2 regions of the Pseudoalteromonas sp. OANN1 genome follow, and region 1 is predicted to be linked to the other one. Evidence: predicted binding sites of a transcription regulator. Region 1 holds the regulator's gene; the other holds the start of a gene.
What was found. The regulator sigma-54, encoded in region 1, starts transcription at its own class of promoters, with help from an activator protein. The targets are predictions, from matches to a motif close to GTTGGCACGNNNNTNGNNT.
Positions count from the first base shown of each region.

Region 2: the regulator sigma-54 is predicted to act here: its motif matches at 3,262-3,280, upstream of flgJ (flagellar assembly peptidoglycan hydrolase FlgJ).

Region 1 is NZ_JAMXSE010000007.1:162,208-181,554, forward strand. Features, by position in the region: gene NH462_RS08555 (KpsF/GutQ family sugar-phosphate isomerase) at 1-325, shown strand, start outside; gene kdsC (3-deoxy-manno-octulosonate-8-phosphatase KdsC) at 325-876, shown strand; gene lptC (LPS export ABC transporter periplasmic protein LptC) at 873-1,427, shown strand; gene lptA (lipopolysaccharide transport periplasmic protein LptA) at 1,417-1,959, shown strand; gene lptB (LPS export ABC transporter ATP-binding protein) at 1,959-2,684, shown strand; gene NH462_RS08580 (RNA polymerase factor sigma-54) at 2,731-4,230, shown strand; gene hpf (ribosome hibernation promoting factor) at 4,260-4,547, shown strand; gene ptsN (PTS IIA-like nitrogen regulatory protein PtsN) at 4,549-5,007, shown strand; gene rapZ (RNase adapter RapZ) at 5,000-5,866, shown strand; gene NH462_RS08600 (HPr family phosphocarrier protein) at 5,867-6,136, shown strand; gene mgtE (magnesium transporter) at 6,859-8,217, shown strand; gene pmbA (metalloprotease PmbA) at 8,286-9,635, opposite strand; gene yjgA (ribosome biogenesis factor YjgA) at 9,772-10,290, shown strand; gene tldD (metalloprotease TldD) at 10,634-12,073, opposite strand; gene NH462_RS08625 (carbon-nitrogen hydrolase family protein) at 12,070-12,885, opposite strand; gene NH462_RS08630 (YhdP family protein) at 12,878-16,807, opposite strand; gene rng (ribonuclease G) at 16,822-18,294, opposite strand; gene NH462_RS08640 (Maf family protein) at 18,298-18,864, opposite strand; gene mreD (rod shape-determining protein MreD) at 18,864-19,346, opposite strand; gene mreC (rod shape-determining protein MreC) at 19,336-19,347, opposite strand, start outside.
Region 2 is NZ_JAMXSE010000006.1:166,199-170,660, reverse strand. Features, by position in the region: gene flgL (flagellar hook-associated protein FlgL) at 1-229, opposite strand, end outside; gene flgK (flagellar hook-associated protein FlgK) at 232-2,244, opposite strand; gene flgJ (flagellar assembly peptidoglycan hydrolase FlgJ) at 2,246-3,220, opposite strand; gene NH462_RS07755 (flagellar basal body P-ring protein FlgI) at 3,329-4,429, opposite strand; gene flgH (flagellar basal body L-ring protein FlgH) at 4,449-4,462, opposite strand, start outside.

The DNA of each region.
Region 1 (19,347 bases):
TTGCACAGTTAAAGAAGCTTTATTTGAAATGTCAGCTAAAAGTTTAGGTATGACGGCAATCGTAGATGAAAGCTCGCAATTGCAAGGTATTTTTACCGATGGCGACTTGCGCCGTATTATCGAACAAAAGATCGATATTCACACCACCCCAATCACGCAAGTTATGACGGCTAAAAGTACGACGGCACGCGCCGATATGCTCGCAGCAGAGGTACTCAATATCATGGAAACCAAACGAATTAATGGCTTGATTGTGGTAAACAAAAACAACATACCGGTTGGCGCCTTGAATACGCAAGATTTACTTAGAGCGGGGGTGCTGTAATGCAATTTGAAGATTTATATCAGACGATTTCAACTGAAGCTTGGGAAAAAGCAAAACAAATCAAATTATTGATTTGCGATATTGATGGCGTATTCTCAGATGGACGTATATACCTTGGTAACAATGGTGAAGAACTGAAAGCATTTAATACCAAAGACGGGTTTGGTATTAAAGCCTTGATTGATAGTGGTATCGAAGTCGCCGTTATCACAGGTAGACATTCACAAATAGTTCAGCAACGCATGACTAGTTTAAATGTAACTTATATTTACCAAGGCCAAGAAAACAAGTTAGTGGCATATGATGAATTGAAGACTAAGCTCAACCTTAGTGATGACGAAATTGCATATATTGGTGATGATGGTCCAGACCTACCCGTAATGGAACAGGTCGGTTTTGCCGTTGCCGTCAATGATGCACATCCTCTTGTCAAACGTATCGCCCACTACACCACTTTGATGCCTGGTGGTTTTGGTGCTGTGAGAGAACTGACTGATCTTCTAATGCTCAGCCAAAATCACTTATTGACTTCCAAAGGATCAAGTACATGACCGTATTGCGTGTCATCTTACTCATTGTTTTCGCTTCAATAATGGTATGGATGTGGTCGCCCATGTTTAATCCATCAGAGGTGGACTCAGCAAAAGAAGATGAACCGTTAGCTAAGCCCGATTATGTTGCAACCACACTTCAGCAAACGACCTATAGTGAAAATGGCTTATTAAACTATCAGGTAACTGCTGATAAGATGGAGTTGTATCAAGATCTTGGCTTTAGTCACTTTGAAAAGCCCATTTTCACCTTATATAACGGTGAGCAAAATTGGCAAATAAGTGCATTAGAAGCAACACTATACGAAAATAATACCTTGATATTAGAGGGCAATGTGCTGGCAAAGAATTTAACGCCTAACGCCATGATCACCGATATCAATGCCGATAATGTAAGAGTTGAAATTAAGCAAAAATTGATGAAGTCGGAACACCCTGTCGTTATCACGGGTCCTAGTCTTAGGATCACGGGTAAAGGACTGCATGCGGATCTACAAAAGCAAGTGATCGAACTCATCAACCACACAAAGACAATTTATTATGACCAGTAAAATCATTAACAAACTAGTTTTCATCGGCTTGCTTGCAAGTTCTACTCTAGTAATTGCTGCAGAACAAAATGAAGTCATTATTGATGCTGGCCGTCAGCAAGCTCAACTGCAAAGCAACATCGGTATTTTTGAACAGAATGTTGTTATTATTCATGGCAACAGAAAAATAAATGCCGATCGCCTAGAAGTCCATCGCCGCGCGGAGCTTGGTACTAACAAGCAACTGCTTGTTGCAACTGGCAGCCCAGCTATTTTCAGCGAACGTCAACCTGATGGTAATTTGCTAGAAGCCAAAGCAAACGAAATTCGCTACGACGTTGCGAAAGGCACCTTAGTCATTTCTGGCGATGCGGAAATCAATCAAACTGGGCAAAAAATCAATGCTCAGGTCATCACCTATGACATTGAAAAGCAACTGATCAGTGCTGAGCGCTCAGACCAAGAAGATTCCCGTGTAAGAACCATCCTTGTTCCTGTTGATGACAAAAAAGACGCAAAAGATAAAAAAGCGCAGGAAGAAGGTAACAATTAATGAGCGAGCTCAAAGCAACTGGTCTAGCAAAGAGTTATAAAGGCCGCCAGGTCGTCAAAAATGTTGGCTTAAGTGTTCAAGCTGGCAGCATTGTAGGCTTATTGGGCCCGAATGGCGCAGGTAAAACCACGACCTTTTATATGATTGTAGGGTTAGTACCAAGCGACAAAGGTTTTATTCAGATTGATGACGAAGATATCACTTTGCTACCAATGCACAGCCGCGCGCGACTTGGTATTGGTTATCTACCGCAAGAGTCTTCGATCTTTAGAAAACTCACGGTCTATCAAAATTTGATGGCGATTTTAGAAACTCGAAAAGACTTATCTAAAGTTGAAAGAGAAGCTGAACTAAACGAGTTACTGGATGAGTTTAATATCCAACACATTCGCGACTCACAGGGCATGGCATTGTCGGGAGGCGAAAGAAGACGCGTAGAAATTGCTCGCGCTTTAGCCGCTAACCCTAAGTTTATCCTGTTAGATGAACCTTTTGCTGGTGTTGATCCTATTTCGGTGTTAGATATAAAGACAATCATAGAGCACCTAAAAAACCGCGGTATCGGTGTGCTAATCACCGATCATAACGTTAGAGAAACACTGGACGTATGTGAAAAAGCCTACATCGTTTCACATGGTGAGTTAATCGCTGCAGGCACGCCAGAACATGTTTTGGCAGATCAAACCGTAAGAGATGTCTACCTAGGCGAACAATTCAAGCTATAGTTAAGACGTAGTATTAATAACTGTTAAAAAGGATTGTTAGAGATACATGAGGCAATCATTACAGCTGCGCATGGGGCAGCAACTTACAATGACTCCACAACTGCAACAAGCCATTCGCTTGCTGCAGCTTAGTACATTGGATCTGCAACAAGAAATACAAGAAGCATTAGACAGCAATCCATTGTTGGAAGTGGAAGAAGGTGATAATACTGACGGCGAAAACACTGACCAACACAGTCAAGAAAAGAGCAGTGCTGACGACAATCAAGATTCAAGCGATGAAGTGCAGGTTAGTGACTATGAGATAGACTCAGATACAGCCATGAGCAAAGACACGGTGAGCGATGACCTCGCCATGGATGTCACTTGGGACGAGTATATGAGTGCAGCGCCCGCTGCAAGCTCAGGCCCACTTCCCGATGACGATAATGTTTATCAAGGGGAAACCTCTGAATCTCTCCACGACTATCTCATGTGGCAACTTGAGCTGACACCATTTAGTCCAACAGATAGAGCGATTGCGATTGCGATTATTGAAGCGGTCGACCTGTCAGGCATTTTAACACTGTCTTGCGAAGACATTTTAGAAAGCATTAATGATGAGAGTAGCGAAGAGCCTATTGAGCTGGATGAAGTCGAAGCCGTGCTCAAACGTATTCAGCTTTTCGATCCTGTCGGTATCGCAGCGCGTAGTTTACAAGAATGCTTGTGTATTCAGCTAAATCAATTCGCCCCAGATACGCCATGGATTGCCGAAACGAAAATGATCCTGACAGAGCATATCGACTTGCTTGCCAGCCGTGACTATCGAACTTTGACTAAGAAAACACGCCTTAAAGAAGCCGATCTCAAAGAGGTCATGACGTTAATTCATAGTCTTAACCCAAAACCAGCGGCAAGCATTATTCATGAAGAGCCTGAATATGTGATCCCTGACGTATCGGTGAAAAAAGTAAAAGGTCGTTGGGTCGTAGAGCTAAATCCTGATGCTATGCCTAAAATAAAAGTAAACGACCATTATGCTGCGATGTCTAGAACAGCGAAATCCAGTACAGATAGTCAGTTTATTCGCTCACATTTACAAGAAGCGAAGTGGTTTATTAAAAGCTTAGAAAGCCGAAATGATACTTTATTAAAAGTTACCAATTGCATTGTGCAACAACAACAGGCATTCTTTGAACATGGCCCCGAAGCAATGCGCCCTATGGTGCTAAATGATGTTGCTGAAATGGTTGAGATGCATGAGTCCACAATTTCCCGTGTGACAACACAAAAATACATGCATACACCTCGGGGAATATTTGAGCTGAAGTACTTCTTCTCTAGCCATGTAAGTACAGAAAATGGAGGTGAGTGCTCTTCTACAGCAATTAGAGCACTTATCAAAAAGCTGATAGCTGCAGAAAATACCGCGAAACCATTGAGTGACAGCAAAATTGCAGATATCTTAGCTGAGCAAGGAATTAAGGTAGCGAGACGTACGATTGCAAAATATCGTGAATCCCTAGCCATTCCACCGTCAAATCAGCGTAAAAGCTTGATATAAGACGTAAAAACCAAGAAGGAAAAATGCTTATGCAACTAAATCTAACTGGTCGCCATGTAGAAATTACTGACTCATTAAGAGACTATGTCACCAACAAGTTTGCGAAGCTAGAAAGGCACTTTGATCATATCAATAACGTGCATGTGATCCTTGATGTCGAGAAGCTAGTACAAAAAGCAGAAGCAACATTACACGTAAACGGCGGCGAGCTATTTGCATCAACAGAGCATCAAGATATGTATGCCGCAATTGATGGCCTTATCGACAAGCTAGATCGTCAAGTTATTAAACACAAAGAGAAGCTCACTCGACACTAAGATGAAATTAAGTGAATTGGTGAACAAGGACTGCAGTAAAGCTGCGGTCCTTTTTAATAGCAAAAAACGTATTTTAGAATACATCAGCGAACTGGCTCATAGCCAAATTCCAAATACCAGTCAGCATGCTATCTTAGACGCTTTAATGGCGCGAGAGAAATTAGGCAGCACAGGGATCGGTAAAGGTATTGCCATTCCTCATGGTAGACTTGAAGGTTTGGATAAAATCCTTGCAATGGTGCTTGTTAGCGAGCAAGGGATCCAGTTTGAAGCCATAGATAAGCAGCCTGTCGATATTTTTGTCGCGTTCATCGTACCCGAAGGTGATAATCAACAGCACCTGAAGACCTTAGCGGCGATTGCTGATACACTCAGAGACAAGTCTTTTTGCAAAATGCTTAGGCAAGCAAAAAGTGATGACGAGTTATATGCAGTGATCCAAGGTGAACTTGATGAGTGATGAAGAAAAAGGACTCGAGCTTATCATTATCAGTGGCCGCTCAGGCTCTGGTAAATCTGTAGCGCTTCGAGTATTGGAAGACTTAGGCTACTATTGTGTAGATAACATTCCAGTCAATTTACTGCCGTCTTTAGTCCGCAGCGTTTCCGACAATTATAATAAAATTGCAGTCAGTATTGATGTTAGAAACTTGCCTAAAGAACAGGACGAGTTTAATGACATTCTTGAATACTTGCCTGGTTTCGCCAAACCTACCCTGTTTTATTTAGACAGTGACGATCAAACCCTGATAAAACGCTTCTCAGAAACACGCCGTTTGCACCCTCTTTCACTACATAATCTTCCATTAGATGTTGCGATAAAGAAAGAACGGGAATTGTTAGACGTGTTGATCACACGCGCTGATTTTCTCATTGATACTACAGGCCTGAGCGTTCATCAACTTGCGGAAGATATCCGCGAAAAAATCTTAGGTAAGAAAGACAAACAACTCATTATTACCTTTGAATCTTTCGGCTTTAAACACGGCATCCCAAAACAAGCGGATTACGTTTTTGATGCGCGCTTTTTGCCCAACCCACATTGGGAGCCTGAGCTTAAGCCGCTAACTGGCCTAGATCAGCCAGTCAAAGACTATTTGTCGAGTCACAGCATCGTGCAAAAGTTTACTTGGCAGATCCAAACCTTTGTACAAACTTGGTTACCACACTTAGAGCGTAATAATCGCAGTTATCTAACGATCGCAATAGGATGTACTGGTGGACAACATCGCTCGGTATACTTAGCGCAAACCATTGGCGAGCGATTTGCAAAAACCCATCCCAACGTCAAAATTCGCCACCGTGAGCAAGAGGGTTAAATGTTAGAAGATACGTTTTTAATCCAGAACAAGCTCGGCCTGCACGCTCGAGCAGCGACGGTTCTTGCGCAATTAGCGACCCAATTTGATGCCGAAGTGACCTTATATCAAGGAGACAAAAGTGCTGCTGCTGACAGCGTACTAGCGCTGTTGTTACTTGAAAGCAGCCAAGGAAAAGAAGTACGAGTGGTTTGTGAAGGTCCCGATGCTCAGTATGCACTAGACGCCATTGGTGGACTAATAGAAAATAAATTTAATGAATCCGAGTAACTTGGGTTACTAGCGCCCAGATAGCACTAAGGCCCGATTCATTTATTCCCTGCTAATCTCCCCCTCCGTAACCAGACTGGTATAATACCAATTAGTCTTAATACTTGCTCAATTTGAAGGAGCAAATCTGACGCTGACTGTGTTAAAAATTTTTCATTTAGAACAACTAAATAACCTGAGCTGCGGATAATTAATGCCTTTCTAGCAGCAAGTTTTAGCGCTAACTGCGTTGAATTCACTTCCAATAGCCAGCTATTGGTGCGTAAATTCGCCTTGTTTTCCCTAAAACTTGCTGGCTAAACAAGGAAAAAACTAAGTTGTGCTTTAGCAACAATGAGTTGGAACATTCCTTATCCAAACCTCAGGTTAAATAGCAAAATTTTCGCCGTGTTATCGACAAGATTTTCTCGCCTCAAAATAGATCACTTAATTAAGCGAATTGGTATAATAAGTCTCTCATAATTAAGCGTAAACCTTGGTAGTTCCCAATAAACTGAGTTACACTGTAATACCAATTTAGGTTTCTTTCGTGCAGTAAAGCGAGTTGCCGAGAAAATCCTATTTTATCGTTGCGTACACCTTTAACGTGTATTAACGATAGCAACCCACCAGCAGAAACAACACGAATAAAATTCAAATTAAGAAATTGATTTCTGCGATAAAGTAAATGAATTGGGTTAACTTCATCACGTTAGCCAACATTATTATCAAAAAGGATGCCTATGCCTGAAGTATTTGAACAAGACTACACACTGGAACAACTCCAAAAGGTAACTAAAGCCTTAAACAGTGGTCAGTTTGTTCAAGTTAGGCGTATGCTCGCAGAAACAGCTCCTTGTGATACAGCACTGCTTTTAGAATCATCTCCTCATAAAGTTCGCTCTATGCTGTGGCAGCTCGTTGACCCAGATATCCAAGGGGATGTTTTAGAGGAACTGTCAGAGGACGTAAGACTTGGGATCATCGCCCAGATGGAGCCGGAGCTAATTGCTGCCGCTACAGAAGACATGGACGACGATGACCTTGGTGATGTCCTGAGAAGCCTGCCTGATACCGTCTACCAAGATGTTATTGGTGCGATGGATAGCCAAGATAGAGAACGTGCGACACAAGCATTGTCCTACAAGGAGCACTCGGCCGGTGCGCTAATGAGCACCGACACGGTCACTATTCGACCCGATGTTACCTTAGAAGTTGTATTTAGATATCTACGTCTTAAAGGCGAATTGCCAGACGGTACGGACGAGTTGTATGTAGTTGATAAAGACAACTGCTTTTTAGGTACGCTGCCAGTCAATACCTTATTAACTAAGTCTCCTGACAGTATGGTTCGAGACTTGATGGATGAAGATAAGGAAACGATCCCTATCTCCATGGATGAATCTGAAGTGGCGCAGCTTTTTGAGCGTCATAACTGGATCTCAGCTCCTGTAGTTGACGATAACGCCCATTTGCTTGGTCGTGTCACCATTGATGACGTTGTTGACGTCATCCGTGAAGATGCTGAGCACAGCTTGTTAAGTATGGCAGGTCTTGAAGATGAAGAAGACACCTTTGCGCCAGTTCTAAAAAGTAGCCAGCGCCGCTCTATTTGGCTTGGGATTAACCTGTTAACCGCCTTAATGGCAGCGTTTGTTGCAAGCTTCTTCGAAGGTACTCTGGATATTTTACCTATTCTCGCGGTGTTAAATGGCATAGTACCAAGTATGGGTGGCGTTGCCGGTAGCCAAACGCTAACCTTAGTGATCCGTGGTATTGCCCTTGGTCATATTAACCAGACTAACCAAAAGTTTTTAATGGGTAAAGAGCTGGCGATAGGTGCCTTAAATGGCGTGCTGTGGTCTGTCTTGATCGCAGGGGTTATTGCTATATGGCAGTGGGATTTTACACTCGGTGCTGTAATTGCCTTCGCGATGTTTATGAACTTAGTCGCTGCAGGTATCGCGGGAGCCAGTATTCCAATTATGTTAAAGAAAATGAATATCGATCCAGCGCTAGCTGGTAGTGTGGTACTAACAACGGTTACTGATATTGTCGGGATCTTTGCATTCCTTGGCACCGCCACTTGGTTATTAGTGTAGCAGTAACATAGTCTACATAGCGGGAAATGCTGGTCAAAACCAGCATTTCTTGAGCTGAGGAGGGAGAGTTATTCGCCCGCTATTTGCATAGTATTGAGTAATATTGAGCCGGTTTGTACTGCGCCTCGACATTCAATATCACCGCCAATCCCTTCAATCCCCATAAACATATCTTTTAAATTACCAGCAATCGTAATTTCACTTACAGGATATTGAAGTTCTCCATTTTCAACCCAAAAACCAGCAGCGCCCCTTGAGTAATCACCAGTTACCGTATTAACACCTTGTCCCATTAGTTCAGTGACTAACAAGCCAGTGCCCATCGACGCAAGTAGGCTGGTTAAATCGTCGTGTGTTGGTTTTACTAACCAGTTATGGATCCCACCTGCGTGACCTGTCGCTTGCATATTCATTCTACGTGCGGCATAGCTTGCCAATAAATAAGTATTAAGCACGCCATCTGTGATAATTTCTCGGTCGATGGTTTTTACACCTTCACTATCAAAAGGACTAGAAGCAAGTCCTCTTAGTAAATGTGGCTTCTCTTCAATGTTTACGCAGCGATTAAAAATCTGTGTGTCTAAAGAATCCAATAAGAAGCTAGACTTGCGATATAGCGCGCCACCACCGATACCTGATACTAAGTGTCCAAATAAGCTGTTAGCAATATCCGCTCGAAAGATAACTGGCACTTTACGCGTTGATACCTTACGACTGCCTAATTTTGCCAGCGTTGATTGCGCCGCTTCTAAACCAACTTCTTCGGGGGATTTTAGCTCCGAGTGCACGCGAGATAACGTATATGCAGAGTCCCGTTGCATTTGCTCACCTTCTTTACCAATCACCATAGTACTCAGGCTGTGTCTGGTACGTGGGAACCCTGCAATTAAGCCATGGCTATTGCCATATACACGGATCCCTTGGTGGCTCGATAAGCTCGCGCCATCAGAATTCACGATTCGAGGATCGAATTCTAACGCTGCTTTTTCAGCAGCTATACATTGCTCAATGGCTTCATCGGGAGAAACTTGCCAAGGATGGAAAAGATCTAAATCTGTTGGTGACATCTCTAGCAAGGCTTTATCCGCCACACCATTACAGGGATCATCCGAGGTAAATCGAGCGATATCTATGGCTTTTTCAACCACAGAGCGCAGAGCTTCAGGACTCAGATCCGCTGTTGATGCTGAGCCTTTATGGTTACCCACATAAACGCTGATACCAAGACCACCGTCTTGATTAAACTCAATGGTTTCAACCTCTCCCATTCGTGTACTTACAGACAGACCAGAGGTGCTAGACATCGCCGCTTCTGCCGAAGTTGCACCTAGTTTTTTAGCATGCGCTAACACATCGGCAACTGCATTTTTCACATCATCAATTTGATTATATATTGGGTGTTGTTGAGGTTGAGTCATAGATACCTTATCCGCTCGCTCGTCTAACTAAAACATATTAGTTAATATGCTATCACAGCTACTAACTATTGTAGTGATCAATTGTGGTATACTCTAATGTTAGAGACCTTAATATTTACTAGTATAGACAAGACCAATGGCTAAACACGAGCAAACGACCGAAGAAGAGATTATTTACGTTTCAAAAAGCGAGCTTAAGCGCGAGGCGCTAGAGTTGCATGAACTAGGCTGTGAAATTGCAGGGCTTGCCAAGAAGCAGCGTGAGAAGTTACCTCTAACGGACGAGCTTAAAGAGGCCATGACTGTTGCGGATAGGATACGTGCTAAAACAGATGCTTACCGTCGTCATATGAACTATATTGCGAAGACATTGCGTAGTACTCCAAATGTCGAAGAGATTCAGGCTGCGATGGATTTGATGCTAAATAAGAACAATAAAGCAGACGTATTGCTGAACAAGATTGAGCTTATTCGCGATGAAGTGATTGCCAAAGGAGATAGCAAGATTAATGAGCTATTGGATAAGTATCCTGAACTTGAGCGTCAAAAAATGCGCCAGATGGCGCGCCAAGCAAGTAAAGAAGTAAAAGCTGAGAAGCCAGGCAAAGCCTACAAAGAGCTGTTTCAGTATTTAAAAGAAGCAATTATGCCGTAACGCAGTGTTGTGGCTCTGATACAACATAAAAAGGCGCTGATGCGCCTTTTTGCTTATGATTAGGGCCTGTTTACCTTTCAAGTTTGTTTTTGCAGCAGTTTGATTGGTATTTGTACAAGGCAGAGCCTGCGTAGCATAGTTATTCTATGTGAGTCAGGCGAGAACACAGTAGAAATACTAATCAAGCGCTGCCCTTTGGGTTCACCTGAGTGCGCTTTGTTCATTGTTGCTCAACTTTTGCCTAGATTACTAGGCGGCAAGTCGAGCGTCGCGACCAAAACACACTCAGGAGAACAAAAATCAAACAGCAAAGATCAACAGGCCCTAGTTATCGCAGGTAGTATTACGCTGTACCACCGACAGTAATTTCGTCAATCTTCAAACTCGGTTGGCCGACTCCCACAGGGACGCTTTGACCATCTTTACCACATACTCCAACGCCTCTATCAAGTGCAAGGTCATTGCCTACCATAGAGACCTTTTTCATCACCTCTGGACCATTGCCAATCAGCGTTGCGCCTTTAATTGGTTGGGTTATCTTACCATTTTCTATTAAGTAGGCTTCAGACGCTGAGAATACAAATTTGCCGGAGGTAATATCCACTTGACCACCGCCAAAGTTACTAGCAAAAATCCCTTTATCTACACTACGAATGATCTCTTCTTGACTGTGCTCACCCGCAAGCATGTAGGTATTTGTCATTCTCGGCATCGGTAAATGGGCATAAGACTCACGACGCGCATTACCTGTAGGCGCCACGCCCATTAAGCTTGCGTTTTGCTTGTCTTGCATATAGCCTTTCAAAATACCATTTTCAATCAGTACGTTGTATGCCGCTGGCGTACCTTCATCATCCACATTCAAAGAGCCACGACGGTCGGCTATCGTGCCATCATCCACCACAGTACAAAGACTCGAAGCGACTTGTTCACCTATTTTGCCACTGAATGCAGAGGCACCTTTACGGTTAAAATCACCTTCTAGGCCATGTCCAACTGCTTCGTGTAACAAAACCCCCGGCCAACCTGAACCGAGCACCACAGGCATCGCACCTGCCGGAGCATCAATGGCGTCAAGATTCACGCGTGCTTGGCGTACAGCTTCTTTGGCAAACTGCACCCATCTCGGTGCACCGTCTACTAACTCTTTAAAGTAACCATAATCTAAACGCGCACCCCCACCGGCACTGCCACGCTCTCTGCGACCATTTTTCTCAAGTAGTACCGAGCAATTTAAACGTATTAGCGGGCGAATGTCGGTTGCAAATGTGCCGTCGCTTGCGGCAATTAACACTTCTTCATATACCGCAGACAGCGAACTGACCACTTGCTGCGCCTCAGGCGCTAAATCGCGAATACACTGTTCAATCTCTCTAAGTAAAGCCACTTTATCCGCATCACTCATGCTGGTAATTGGCTGTGCTGGTTGAAATTGAATGGGTGCTTTTACATCGCTAAATACTTGGACTTTACTGCTTTCGCCAGCTTGCGCGATGCTACGCGCAGCTTCTGCAGCTTTGGTTAAGGCTTCAATATTGATGGCATCAGAATAACTAAAGCCTGTCTTCTCACCACTCACTGCACGTACACCAACACCACGTTCGATGTTGTAGCTGCCGTCTTTGACTATGCCGTCTTCCAGCACCCAAGTTTCATGGTAGCTTGATTGAAAGTACAGATCGGCATAATTTACTTTGTGCTGATGAATATACTCGAGAGTTTGTGATAATTGCTCACGTGTCAGCTGGCTATTGGTCAGTAAATTCTGCTCTACATTACTCATAAAAACTCACTTTTAAATCGGTTATGATCCGCAACCGGCATTTTTTGCCGGATCGAATCAAGAAACGCGCTATCTAGCTGCTGTGAAATGGGTTCTAAACTCGCACCAGAGTCAATTAAGACTTCACCCCAAGGCGATACAATTAAACTGTGTCCATAGGTTTCTCGGCCATTTTCATGACAACCTACTTGCGCGGCTGCAACAACATAGCATTGGTTTTCTATCGCCCTCGCCTGTAATAATGGCTGCCAGTGTGCCTTGCCCGTTGCACAGGTAAAAGCACTCGGGACTAAAAATAGCTCAGCTCCCTTCGCTCTCATCATTTGGAACAAACCTGGAAAGCGCAGATCATAACACACGCTTAATCCAATTCTGCCAAATGGACTATCCACTACTACGATATCCTGACCTGGCTCTGTTCGCTCAGATTCTCGGTATTGCTTAGTTTTGTCACTCACATCGGCGTCAAACAGATGGATCTTATTATAGCGCGCTACGATTTCACCATTCGAATTAAATAAGTAACTCGCAGCTAGATATTTATCGTTCTGATTTGGTATCGCGATGGTACCTGCCGCCAACCAAATGTTATGGTGTTGACAAAGCGCTGAGAGCTCTTCGAGCAGTGCTTCATTATGCTGCGCGTATTCCCAAGTCTGTTGCGCATTGTCGCAAAACGCCAGCCAAGTTTCAGGTAAACAGACTAAGGTTGGCTCTTCTACCACTAACTTAGCCAGCTGGTTTTTAAGGTAATCTATATTTGTTTGGGGTGCTTTAGCTGAGCACATTGGCAACGCAATCACCTTAGCCATTACCACTTTCCTTATTTTGCGACACAAGAGGTTGCTCACTTTGCTTAAGTGTAGCACTTGGTTGTGATTCTGAATTCAAAGCTGGTGCTTCTTTACTGGTATTCTCATCAGCTCCATCTGGCATAACTTCCTCACTAGGGGGCACAACCGGTTTAGGTAACTCAATTTCTTTACTCTTACGATCAACCTCGGTAACCACTGGCTCTTGCATCGTTCCGGTGATTTTAAAATTAATCTCAGAGATCACTCGCGCGGAGTGGATAACCTTATCTAATGCCAGTGCTGCTAACCCCGTCACCGGATTCACCGCCCATGCCATGATCACAGGTAAACTCGACGTGACTTGTGGTGCAACGGCCAAATCATAATTGATTTCGTGAGTATTGAGGTTGGCATAGCCACGTATCGTTAGATCAGCTGGCACGCCATCGAGCTTTGAATCTTCAGTGATCGCAATACCATTCGTTAGTTGTACCGAACCACTCATACTGTTATAGAAAAAGCCTTTAGAAAACACATCTCTAAAGTCCAAGCGTAGCTTTCTGATCAAAGAGTCCAAACTCAGTAGCGAAAAGACACGTGCACCTTTATCACTTATTTCTGCCAAATGACCCTCACCTAAGCGCCAAGTCAACTCGCCTCCTAGGCTAGGTAAATCCATTTCGTATGGAGCGCCTTGCCAATTGAGGGAAAAATCAATGTTGGCTCGGGAGTCTTTAATAGTTGAAGTAATATCAAACTCATCCGTTAGTTCACCAAAATCATCGCTGTTTAACGCGCCGCTTAGCGTCGTTTTACCTTGCTCAAAGCGACCACTGGCATTGAGTTTATGATCTTTTTTGTCAATCACTAACTCTGAGATATTGAGTCTATTACCATCTCCAAACAACGACATATTGACCTGATCTAACTGATATTCACCGACTTTACAGTCACTACACACAAATTCGGTTGCAGGTAAGCTTAGCAACCAATCTAACGAGTGAATGTCTCTTTCCACTGTCTCTTGCGCTTGCGGCTCTGACTTAGGTAAGTTTAGACGTAGATAATCACTATTAATGTGAATAGGACGGCTTGAGTTTGATGCTGGAATAGCCACTTGTGAGCGCATTTCTTTACTATTGATTTTAAGCTGCATCGCGCCGTCAATCGCGGCCATAGTAAAGTCAACATCATGGAAAGGGATCTCTGAGAACGTTACTTTTGAGAAAGAGCCATTTACCTGATTCAGTGCTGGTAGAAATGCAGGGTCGGCATCTGACCTTGGCGCTTTGATAATGCGGTTGATCAGTGGTAACCAAGGCAGCAGCTCGACTTCTTGTTGTTTGATTGTGATATCAAAACCGGATGCATTTAAGCCTTCATCTTTACTGCCAATTATCAGGTGTGCATTACGCATCGCACCGGATCCATTTTCAATGATGCCATTAAAATACAATTGATTATCTAGGCTTGCCGTAACAAGATTCGAAATATCATCCCCTAATACAGTGCCGCTTAGCAGTTTAGCTTGATCAGCAGGTTTAGCGAATTGATCGGGTAAGTGACTTGCAATCCCCCGTAAATCACTCGCAAATTTGGCTTTATAGTTAAATCCAGCATCGGCAAAATTAAGGATAAGCTCAGTGCTCAGCACGCTATTGCCTTCAAAGTAGCCGTCAATAATTCCATTTGCGTGCGGTTGCAATTGCTCAATCCCTGCTTCAAGACTGACCTTGCTCGTGACTTGATAATTTTGCTTATCTCCGCTTCCTGATAAGTCTAACGAAAGGGGCATGTCCAGCCACTTAGCAGACAAATTATTCACTTTGATAGTGTCATCATCGAAGCTAACCACACCTTTCACTTGCTGTAATTGCATCCCAGGCTTTGCCAAAAAAACAGGATTGTTGTCTAGGTAGATGTCACCTTTAGCATGTACGGCACCTGAGTGCAGGTCGACGGCCAATTGCACATCCCCTTTTGCATCACCTTTACCTTGAACAATATCTAAGATATTCGCGAGCGGATCTGCGAGCGGTGTTGCCGCAAAGAAAGGCTGTAACGTGCTCGCTTCTGTGGAGTGACTAATATCAACAGTCAGCACATCAGCGTGATTTAGATCCGCAATACTCACAACGACACCCTCATCAATACTTTGATTAACAAGTTCTCCACGGTGTGCGTAGATATCCATTCTTTCGTTTTCGAAGTGTAGTGTGACATCACCTGAAGTAACGCTAGGCCAATCCGGCGCAAAACCAAAGGTAACCTCATTCAAACGTGATTTAACTTCAAACTGACCTTGCTTATCAGCGAATGGAAATTGTGAAAGCGCCCCACTCAGTAAGACTTGAGTCTGCAAGTGCTGACCACCTTGGATCCCTGCTTCTAAATAATCGACTAAGCTTTTACGCATAATACTGACAGGAAAGTACTGTGAAGCGATTTCACCACGCCCACCGAGTAGCTCCGCATATAAATCAAGCCGAGGGTCATCTGATAACTGCAAGGAAAACTCTGTGGCTAACGCTACGTCTTGATTACTAAGCCAAAAGTTGGGACTGGAAACTTGCCAGCCTTGCGTTTGTTGATTGCGAATATAGACATCACCACTGAGCTGCTGGAGCTTAATATTATCTTTGAAGGTCTCTTTTGATAGCAATTCAGTTTGTTCAGCACTTAAATTGAGCCTAATTTGCTCATCAGTTGCACTCACCTCTAATCTGGTACCATAAATGCCTGGGATCCCATGAAATGGCTCAAAAGCTAACTCTTCAATGACCCCCCATGCCGAAAAAGCATTATTAGTACCTAGACTGAATTTCGCTGCGCTCAGTTGACCATTGGGATTCATACCATACAGCAAATCTCGCCCTGGGAATTTAGCAAGTTGTGCTAACTCAGCTAAAAAGTTGGCGTTAATATCCTTTAGCCAAAAGGTCTTGTTATCTTTATGCCATTTTGCTTCAAATAAAATAGGAGCAAGCGCTTCTTGATTGCGACTAAACTGGATACCACTACTTTGCACCCACCAACCTTGTTGATCTGGCTTTAACAGAAATTGCGCATCGTCTAATGCTAACGTGCGCTGACTTTCATCTTCTTGCCAAGTCAACGTACTGGGTTTGATATCTACTGTGATATCTTGCAATGTACCTTGTTCAAAGCCTAACCATAGCTGAGCATTGATGTCTGCTTTTAGGTCTGGATGCGCTAAGGTGATAAGCTCTTCTAGCCAATCGACCGGATTAACCTTATCCGCAGATACATAGATATTCCCCGCCAATTCACGTAGCTTTCGCCCTGACAAAGAAAGACGAGCGTTAAACTGGCCTTGAGAAAACCCAGGTAATGCGATTTCTCCCGCACCTTCATGTAATGCGCTAGAGTTTTGCCACACTAAATCTTTCAATAATAAACTGTGAGTCTTACCACTAGAAAAGGTGATATTTAGACGACTGTTTTGCACCGCAAAATGCCCAACATCACCTAAGAAAAGGCTTTCAATTAATGCTTGCTGCTCAAAAGCACCTTGATCTTGAGCCGCGTTTAACTTACTCAGATCTATATCGGCTTCAAACCCTTCCAGTACAAAATAGTTAGATGCGATCTGCATTTGTCGTACAGACTCAAATACATTGAGCTGCAATGAGGTTTTGGCGATATTAATGGAAATTGGCGAGTCTTTATTATCTTTAAAAGAGAGCGATTCCAACACTAGGGCAGGCCCATTGCCCTCCCAACTCGCACTGATCTGGCCAATACTAATATCAACATTCAGTTGCTTTTGGATCAGCGCTTCGATGTTACTTCTATAATCATTAGCATAGGGCAAGGCATACTTTAGCGCAGACACCAGCACCGCGAGTGTCACTAAAGTGATCGCAAAGATTTGCCACGCTTTACGCAGGCAGAAAAAACAGACGGCCTTAGCCTGCATGTACCGCTACCCTATTACATCATTACTACGTCAAACTGCTCTTGGCTATATAAGCTCTCAGTTTGAATGCTAACCTGCTTACCAATAAATAATTCAAGCTCAGCTAAATTATGATACTCATCGTTGATCAAGGCTTCGCTCACCGCTGGCGAGGCGTAAACCATAAACTTGTCAGCGTCATATGCACGATTCACACGCACGATTTCTCGTAGGATCTCATAGCAAACGGTTTCGACCGTTTTTAGTGAACCACGACCTGAACAGGATGGACACACATCACAAAGAATATGTTCTAGGCTCTCGCGCGTGCGCTTGCGGGTCATTTCTACAAGCCCAAGTGCAGAGAGTCCATTGATATTGGCTTTCGCTCGGTCTTTAGACAACGCAGTTTCTAAAGAGTGCAATACTCGGCGTTTATGCTCGTCAGATACCATGTCAATAAAGTCGATAATAATGATACCACCAAGGTTTCGTAACCTTAGTTGCCTCGCAATTGCTGACGTCGCTTCAACATTGGTATTAAAAATCGTCTCTTCGAGATTACGATGGCCAACAAATGCGCCTGTATTAACATCAACCGTTGTCATTGCTTCCGTTTGGTCAATGATAAGGTAGCCACCAGACTTTAACTCAACCTTGCGATGTAGTGCTTTTTGGATCTCAGTTTCAACATCAAACAAGTCAAAAATGGGGCGTTCACCTGGGTAATACTCAAGTGCACTTGCGAGTTGGGGAACAAACTCTTCAGTGAAAAGCTTTAGCTCTTGGTAAGTTAACTTTGAGTCAACACGGATACGCTCCATGTCCTCACCAACATAATCACGCAAGGTGCGAAATGCTAAGGTAAGATCCTCGTGCAAAATTTTTGCTTTGCTCGTTTTACGGCGGCGAGTCACAATTTTTTGCCAAAGCTTTTTCAAAAACTCCGCATCATGCTGTAATTCGGCTTCGGAAGCACCTTCGGCAGCGGTACGAACGATAAAACCACCGTTTTCGTCATTATATTGTGCAACGATCTCTTTTAACCGGTCGCGCTCTTGTTCGGTTTCAATACGCTGACTCACACCCACATGCGTCGCATCTGGCATAAACACCAAATAACGTGAGGGAATAGTGATGTCCGTTGTCAGTCTAGCGCCTTTTGTGCCAAGCGGATCTTTGACCACCTGTACCATAATGAACTGGCCTTGTTTAACCAGCTCACGAATATCCTGCACTTTCTTAACTGGGGACTCGGCCACCCCCTCTTCGATGGAAGCGCTGTTCACGATATCTGACGCATGTAGAAACGCCGCTTTTTCCAAGCCGATATCCACAAAAGCAGCCTGCATACCAGGAAGAACTCGGCTTACTTTGCCAAGATAAATATTACCAACGATGCCGAGGTTACCGATCCGTTCAACTTGAACTTCTTGCAGCACCCCATTTTCGATTAAGGCTACGCGACTTTCACTTGGGGTGACATTGATTAGTAGTTCGCTACTCATATTTTATTTTAAAAACCGTTGAATTAATTCGTCTGTCTCATATAAAGGTAAGCCGACAACTGCAAAATAGCTACCTTGGATCTCAGTTACAAAGCGTCCACCTACCCCTTGGATCCCGTAACCACCCGCTTTATCTTGCGGCTCGTTGGTGTCCCAGTAGGCATCAATTTCAGTTTCACTGAGCGTTTTAAAAGTCACATTGGTCACAATCACATTGCTCAGTACTTTGCTTGTATCTGCAAGTGCAATCGCCGTCATCACCTGATGCGTATGACCAGAAAGGCGCTGCATCATCGCTTTGAAATCCGCTTTATCACGAGGCTTACCAAGCGCATCTCCGTCAATGACAACCACAGTGTCACTGCCAAGAACCGGCTTGTCGGTATACCCTAGCGCCACACCTGATTGCGCTTTTAAACACGCCAAACGCTCCACAAGCTGTAATGCGGTTTCATCGTCTAGCGGACTTTCATCTGCATCAACACTAAATTGCTCGAACGAATAGCCAAGCTGAGAAAGTAGCGCTTTGCGACGCGGAGAAGCCGAAGCTAAATATAAAGAAATAGACATTATCTGATCCTAAACTGTCTACGATATTTTCTCAGCAGTGGGAATATCCACAGCCAGCACACCATGCCCGTAACTGCAGGCCAGAGATAATGCGGGTTAAAGTAGATATCAAGCAAGAAATGATTAAGCCAAAATTGTAACAAATGATAGAGCGCGAGAAATAGCCCGATCAGCACTGCTTGCTGCCAGATGGAGAAATTACGAATTTTCTGAAAGTTGCTGGCGGTAATATAAATACAAATGGAATAGGTCAATGAGTTCACCCCGAGTGGCGCGCCCATCGCTAAATCTATTATCAGGCCAGTCATCCAAGCCCAACCAATATTCACACGGTGAGGAACGGCCAAAGACCAGTACATCAGCACCAATAATACCCAGTCAGGACGAAATGGTTCAAGTGAAAAAGGCAATGGCATAAGTGCCATGATTAACGCAACAAAGACACTTAATGCAATCAATAAGTTGCTATGTTTACTCATGATT
Region 2 (4,462 bases), on a different contig from region 1:
CTTGAGTATCTAATCTCGAAGACAACATAGTCAGGTTCTTGGTAAACTGATCGTTTGCTTGGATCCTGTCATCAAAAAGCATGGCTCTTGCAGTCGCTGAAGCATCATCAGAAGCACTCAATACCCGCTTTTGCGTGTTCAGCTGCTGTGTTGCTTTATTCACGTCCTGCTGATTACGCAAAATAGAATTAAGATTAGAATTAAAAATTTGATTTTGAGATAAACGCATAATTACCTCGCTGCACTTAATAAGGTATCGAACACAGTTCTTGCTGCCGAAATGACTTGCGCCGAAGCCGAGTAAGACTGTTGAAAACGTAACAAGTTGGCCGCCTCTTCATCTAGGTTTACGCCCGATAGAGACTCAAACCATGCACTTGACTGATTAGCCAGCGCTTCAAATGCCGCGCCATTGGTTTTCGCTTGATTGGTAATAACCCCAACACCTGTGACAATATCAGCATATGCTTCATTAAAGGTTTTATGGCTTTCGGTACTACCTGTAGACTCTACATTTTGTCTAACTAAATCCGATGATTTCAGACCATCGAGCGCAGCACCATTACGATTGTCATCAAAGCCACCAGTGTTAAAACTAATCTCAAAACTATCACCGGTATTCGGTGTACCCTCGATATCGAAAGTGAAGCCAAGATTATCAAAAGGTACAGGCGCGGCTCCCACCCCAGAAAGAATATCTTTACCATCGGCAGGAGCCGTAAAGGTATGCGTTGTACCTGAATTACTGGTTAACGTATATTCGTTAGCATTTGCTGTTTTAGTCAAAGTATAAGGACCATCATTCAACGTTGGCGGCGTTCCTGCAGTAAACGCACTAGTCGCTGGATCGGTATCAGTGACGACTCCCGCTGAAATGGTTGCCGTACCATTATTGTCTGCTGATTTTTCAGTACGAATTGGCGACGCTAATGCGAGTGCTTCTGGTCTTTGAGTTGCAAGCTCCAACCCAGTTGCAGCCTGTTGATTTAATTTCACAAGAAATCTATCACCTGTTGCACCACTACCCGTTACGTTCATTTGTAAGCCAAAATAATCGCCCGTTCCCGTGATGACTCCACCTGCAATATTACCAGTCGTCGGAGTACCGATAGGATTGCCTTTGGCATCTACAGCTGTTATTTCAACGGTTGTTGCACTGGTATAAGTAACTTGGAAATCGGTAGCTGGCAACTCATTGCCGCGCCCAGGCTCAAGTGTTGCCGTAAGCGCTGCGGTGCCTGTATTTTCGCTGTAAGCAAAGCCACCCACGGTAGGTATTTTAAATATATCTCCACCTATGTTGCCATCTAAGTCCATTCCCAATCTATTTTGCTGATTAAAAGCATCTGCCAATGCGAGGCCAATTTGACCTAGTTGGTTTTGTGCCGGGATCAACACTTCATCTCTAAACGCCAGTAACCCACCGATTTTGCCTTTCAAGCTGCCGCTATCTAACTCGAGCTGCACAACATTTTTATCTTTAATATCTAGGATTAGTTCTTTATGGTTAGGATCTGGGTTGCCTTTCATCGCGAATAAATTGAAGGCTCCACCTTGCATCACAAGTGCATCCCCAGTGCCTAAAAATACGAGCTTCTCGCCATTTTCACCATCGAGTGTTTCTATATCTACAAGTTCAGCGAGTTCCTTGATAGCTTGATCTCGCTCGTTAAGTACACTGTGATCGACATTGTTCAAATTGAGTGCTGATTTACTCGCTACTTGTTTATTTAACTCGCTGATTTTTTGAACAAGGTTGTTAGCTTCTTCTGAGAAAATATCCAATTGCTCGTTCACAATACTGTTTTGATCAACAACAATACCTGACAATCTATCCATTTGATCGACTAGGCCTTGAGCGCCTGTCATAAATAAAGAGCGGTTAGTTGTCGATGAAGGCAAGTTAATCGCGCTTTGTAAATTATTAAACATCGAGTTGATGCTCTTGCTCAGACTGTTTGAGTCTTGTGCAAACAACGTGTCAACGCGGCTTGCCTCAGTGACAAACTGCTCATAGTAAGACTGATTAGAAATATCACGATTTAACTGCTGCTGCGCAAATTGGTTGAGTAAACGCACGGTTTCACCGCGGCCAACCATCCCACCTATCATAGTTCCGTGTTCAGTCCGTTCACGGATATACCCTTTGGTATTTAGGTTAGCGATGTTTTTACTGGTGGTTTGTAGTAACTCAGAGTTAGCCCTAACCCCTGCCGCACCAATATTTAATAGATCAAATGACATCTCATCTGACTCCCTTTGTTAGCGCACCGGATAAGAAATCGGATACATCAATACGCTTTAGAACTGACTTAATTTTGTTGGCATAATTCGGATCGGTCGCGTAGCCTGCATTTTGAAGCTCACTTAAATAAGCATGACTATCACCAGCCTTATTTAAGGCTTGCTCGTATCTCGGATTGCCTTTTAGGAAACTGACATAATCATCAAAGCTTTGTTCAAGCGACTTATAAGCACGGAAATCGGCTTGCTTTTGCACCGGTAACCCTTGCTCAAATTCAAGTGTCGATTTTCTGGCGCTTTCACCACTCCAGCGGCTATCCGCTTTGATATTGAATAGATTAAAACTGCTACTACCATCTTTTTTGCTGATGATGTGTTTACCCCAACCGGTTTCCAGTGCAGCCTGTGCAACCATTACCGCAGGGTTCAAGCCTAACTTTTTCGCAGCTGTTTGAGCGTATTCCCAAATTCTGTCGACGAATTCCTCCGGAGAACCAAAGCCTGTTTGTTCATCGCTTGAGGTATCTGCCTTCACATTGACAGCCTGCGGTTCAGGCTTATTCATACTTTCACTCGTTGTCGCCTGTCTTTTAAAGGAAATATCGCCGTCAGCTCTCATTACTGAGGCAGGCTTATACTTTTCAGAATTAGGAGACAATTGCTGCACAATCAGATCTGCAAGTCCTAAGCTGCCCTGCTCAGATAAGTGCATCGAAAGTTGCTGATCATGCATTTCTTCAAAAAATTTGACACCGCTAGAGTTAAATGGACTGTCTTTATCCTCTAGCGCCTCATTCGCTTTACGCATGCTTTGTAACAACATTTGCGTAAAAATAGACTCAAACTGTTGTGCCGCCTTCTTCAATGCCTGATCTGAGGCACCTTGATCGCCAGCACCTTTAAGCGCCTCTTTACGGATCGAATCAAGGTTTCCTAGGTCAAAAAAGCTTTGATTTTTCAATTGGTCGGTGTTCATACACTCAGCACTGTTTGACGTTAATAACTATACAAATAGAAATGCAAAATCCGAGCCAAAAAAAAGCCCCACAATTGTAGGGCTAACTAGTTGATTAATAATGGAACATCAAATGACGACTAATTGACCATTTATTGCGCCCGCTTCTTTTAGCGCTTCAAGGATCGCCATTAAATCGCCAGGTGCTGCGCCAACTTGGTTGATTGCCCTAACCAAGTCATCAAGGCTCACGCCGGGGTCAAACACAAACGCTCGAGAATCATCCTGGTTTACATCAATAATACTTTGTTGCGTCACTGTTGTTTCGCCATTCGCCAGCGCATTAGGTTGTGACACATTTTGCTGCTCAGCAATTGTTACGGTAAGGCCGCCATGAGTAATTGCCGCAGGCTGCAACTTGACATTTTTGCCGATAACGATAGTGCCAGTGCGCGAGTTAACGATGATCTTCGCAGCGGTATCCGCTGGTTTGAATTCAAGATTCTCTAGCGTAGATAAATATGCAACGCGCTGAGACGGATCTCTTGGTGCAATTACTCGAACTGATGCTGCATCCATAGGTTTTGCACTATTTGGTCCAACAAGGCCATTGATAGTATCGGCCAAGCGTTTTGCGGTAGTAAAATCTGGTCTATTCAAGTTAAAGGTAATGTAATCACCCTGAGTAAACGGGCTTGGAACTGCTCGCTCCACTGTCGCGCCGTTTGCCACCCGACCTACTGTCGGGGTGTTGATCACAACTCGACTCCCGTCGGCACCATCAGCGCCCAAACCACCAACAATCAAGCTACCTTGCGCGATTGCATATACGTTACCATCGACCCCTTTTAGAAAGGTCTGAAGTAAAGTACCACCTCGTAAACTACCAGCACTACCAATAGATGAAACAGTAACGTCAATGGTTTGACCGGGTTTAACAAAAGGTGGTAAGTCAGCATGAACCGCAACAGCTGCAACATTTTTAATTTTTGGCTTTAAGCTTGCGGGCATCGTGATCCCAAAGCTATTCAACATCGCTTTAAAGCTTTGCTCGGTAAATCTGGTTTGCTCACCGGTACCAGGCAAGCCTACAACTAGGCCGTAGCCAACCAGTTGGTTTGAACGAACACCTTCAACCATACTGACGTCTTTAACTCGCTCAGCAGAAGCCAAAGAAGAAAAACTAACCAACGTAATGGCCGCACCGATAAGCAAAATATTCTTAAGCATATTGTTCATTTTCAGCACCTTAAAACGGCATCA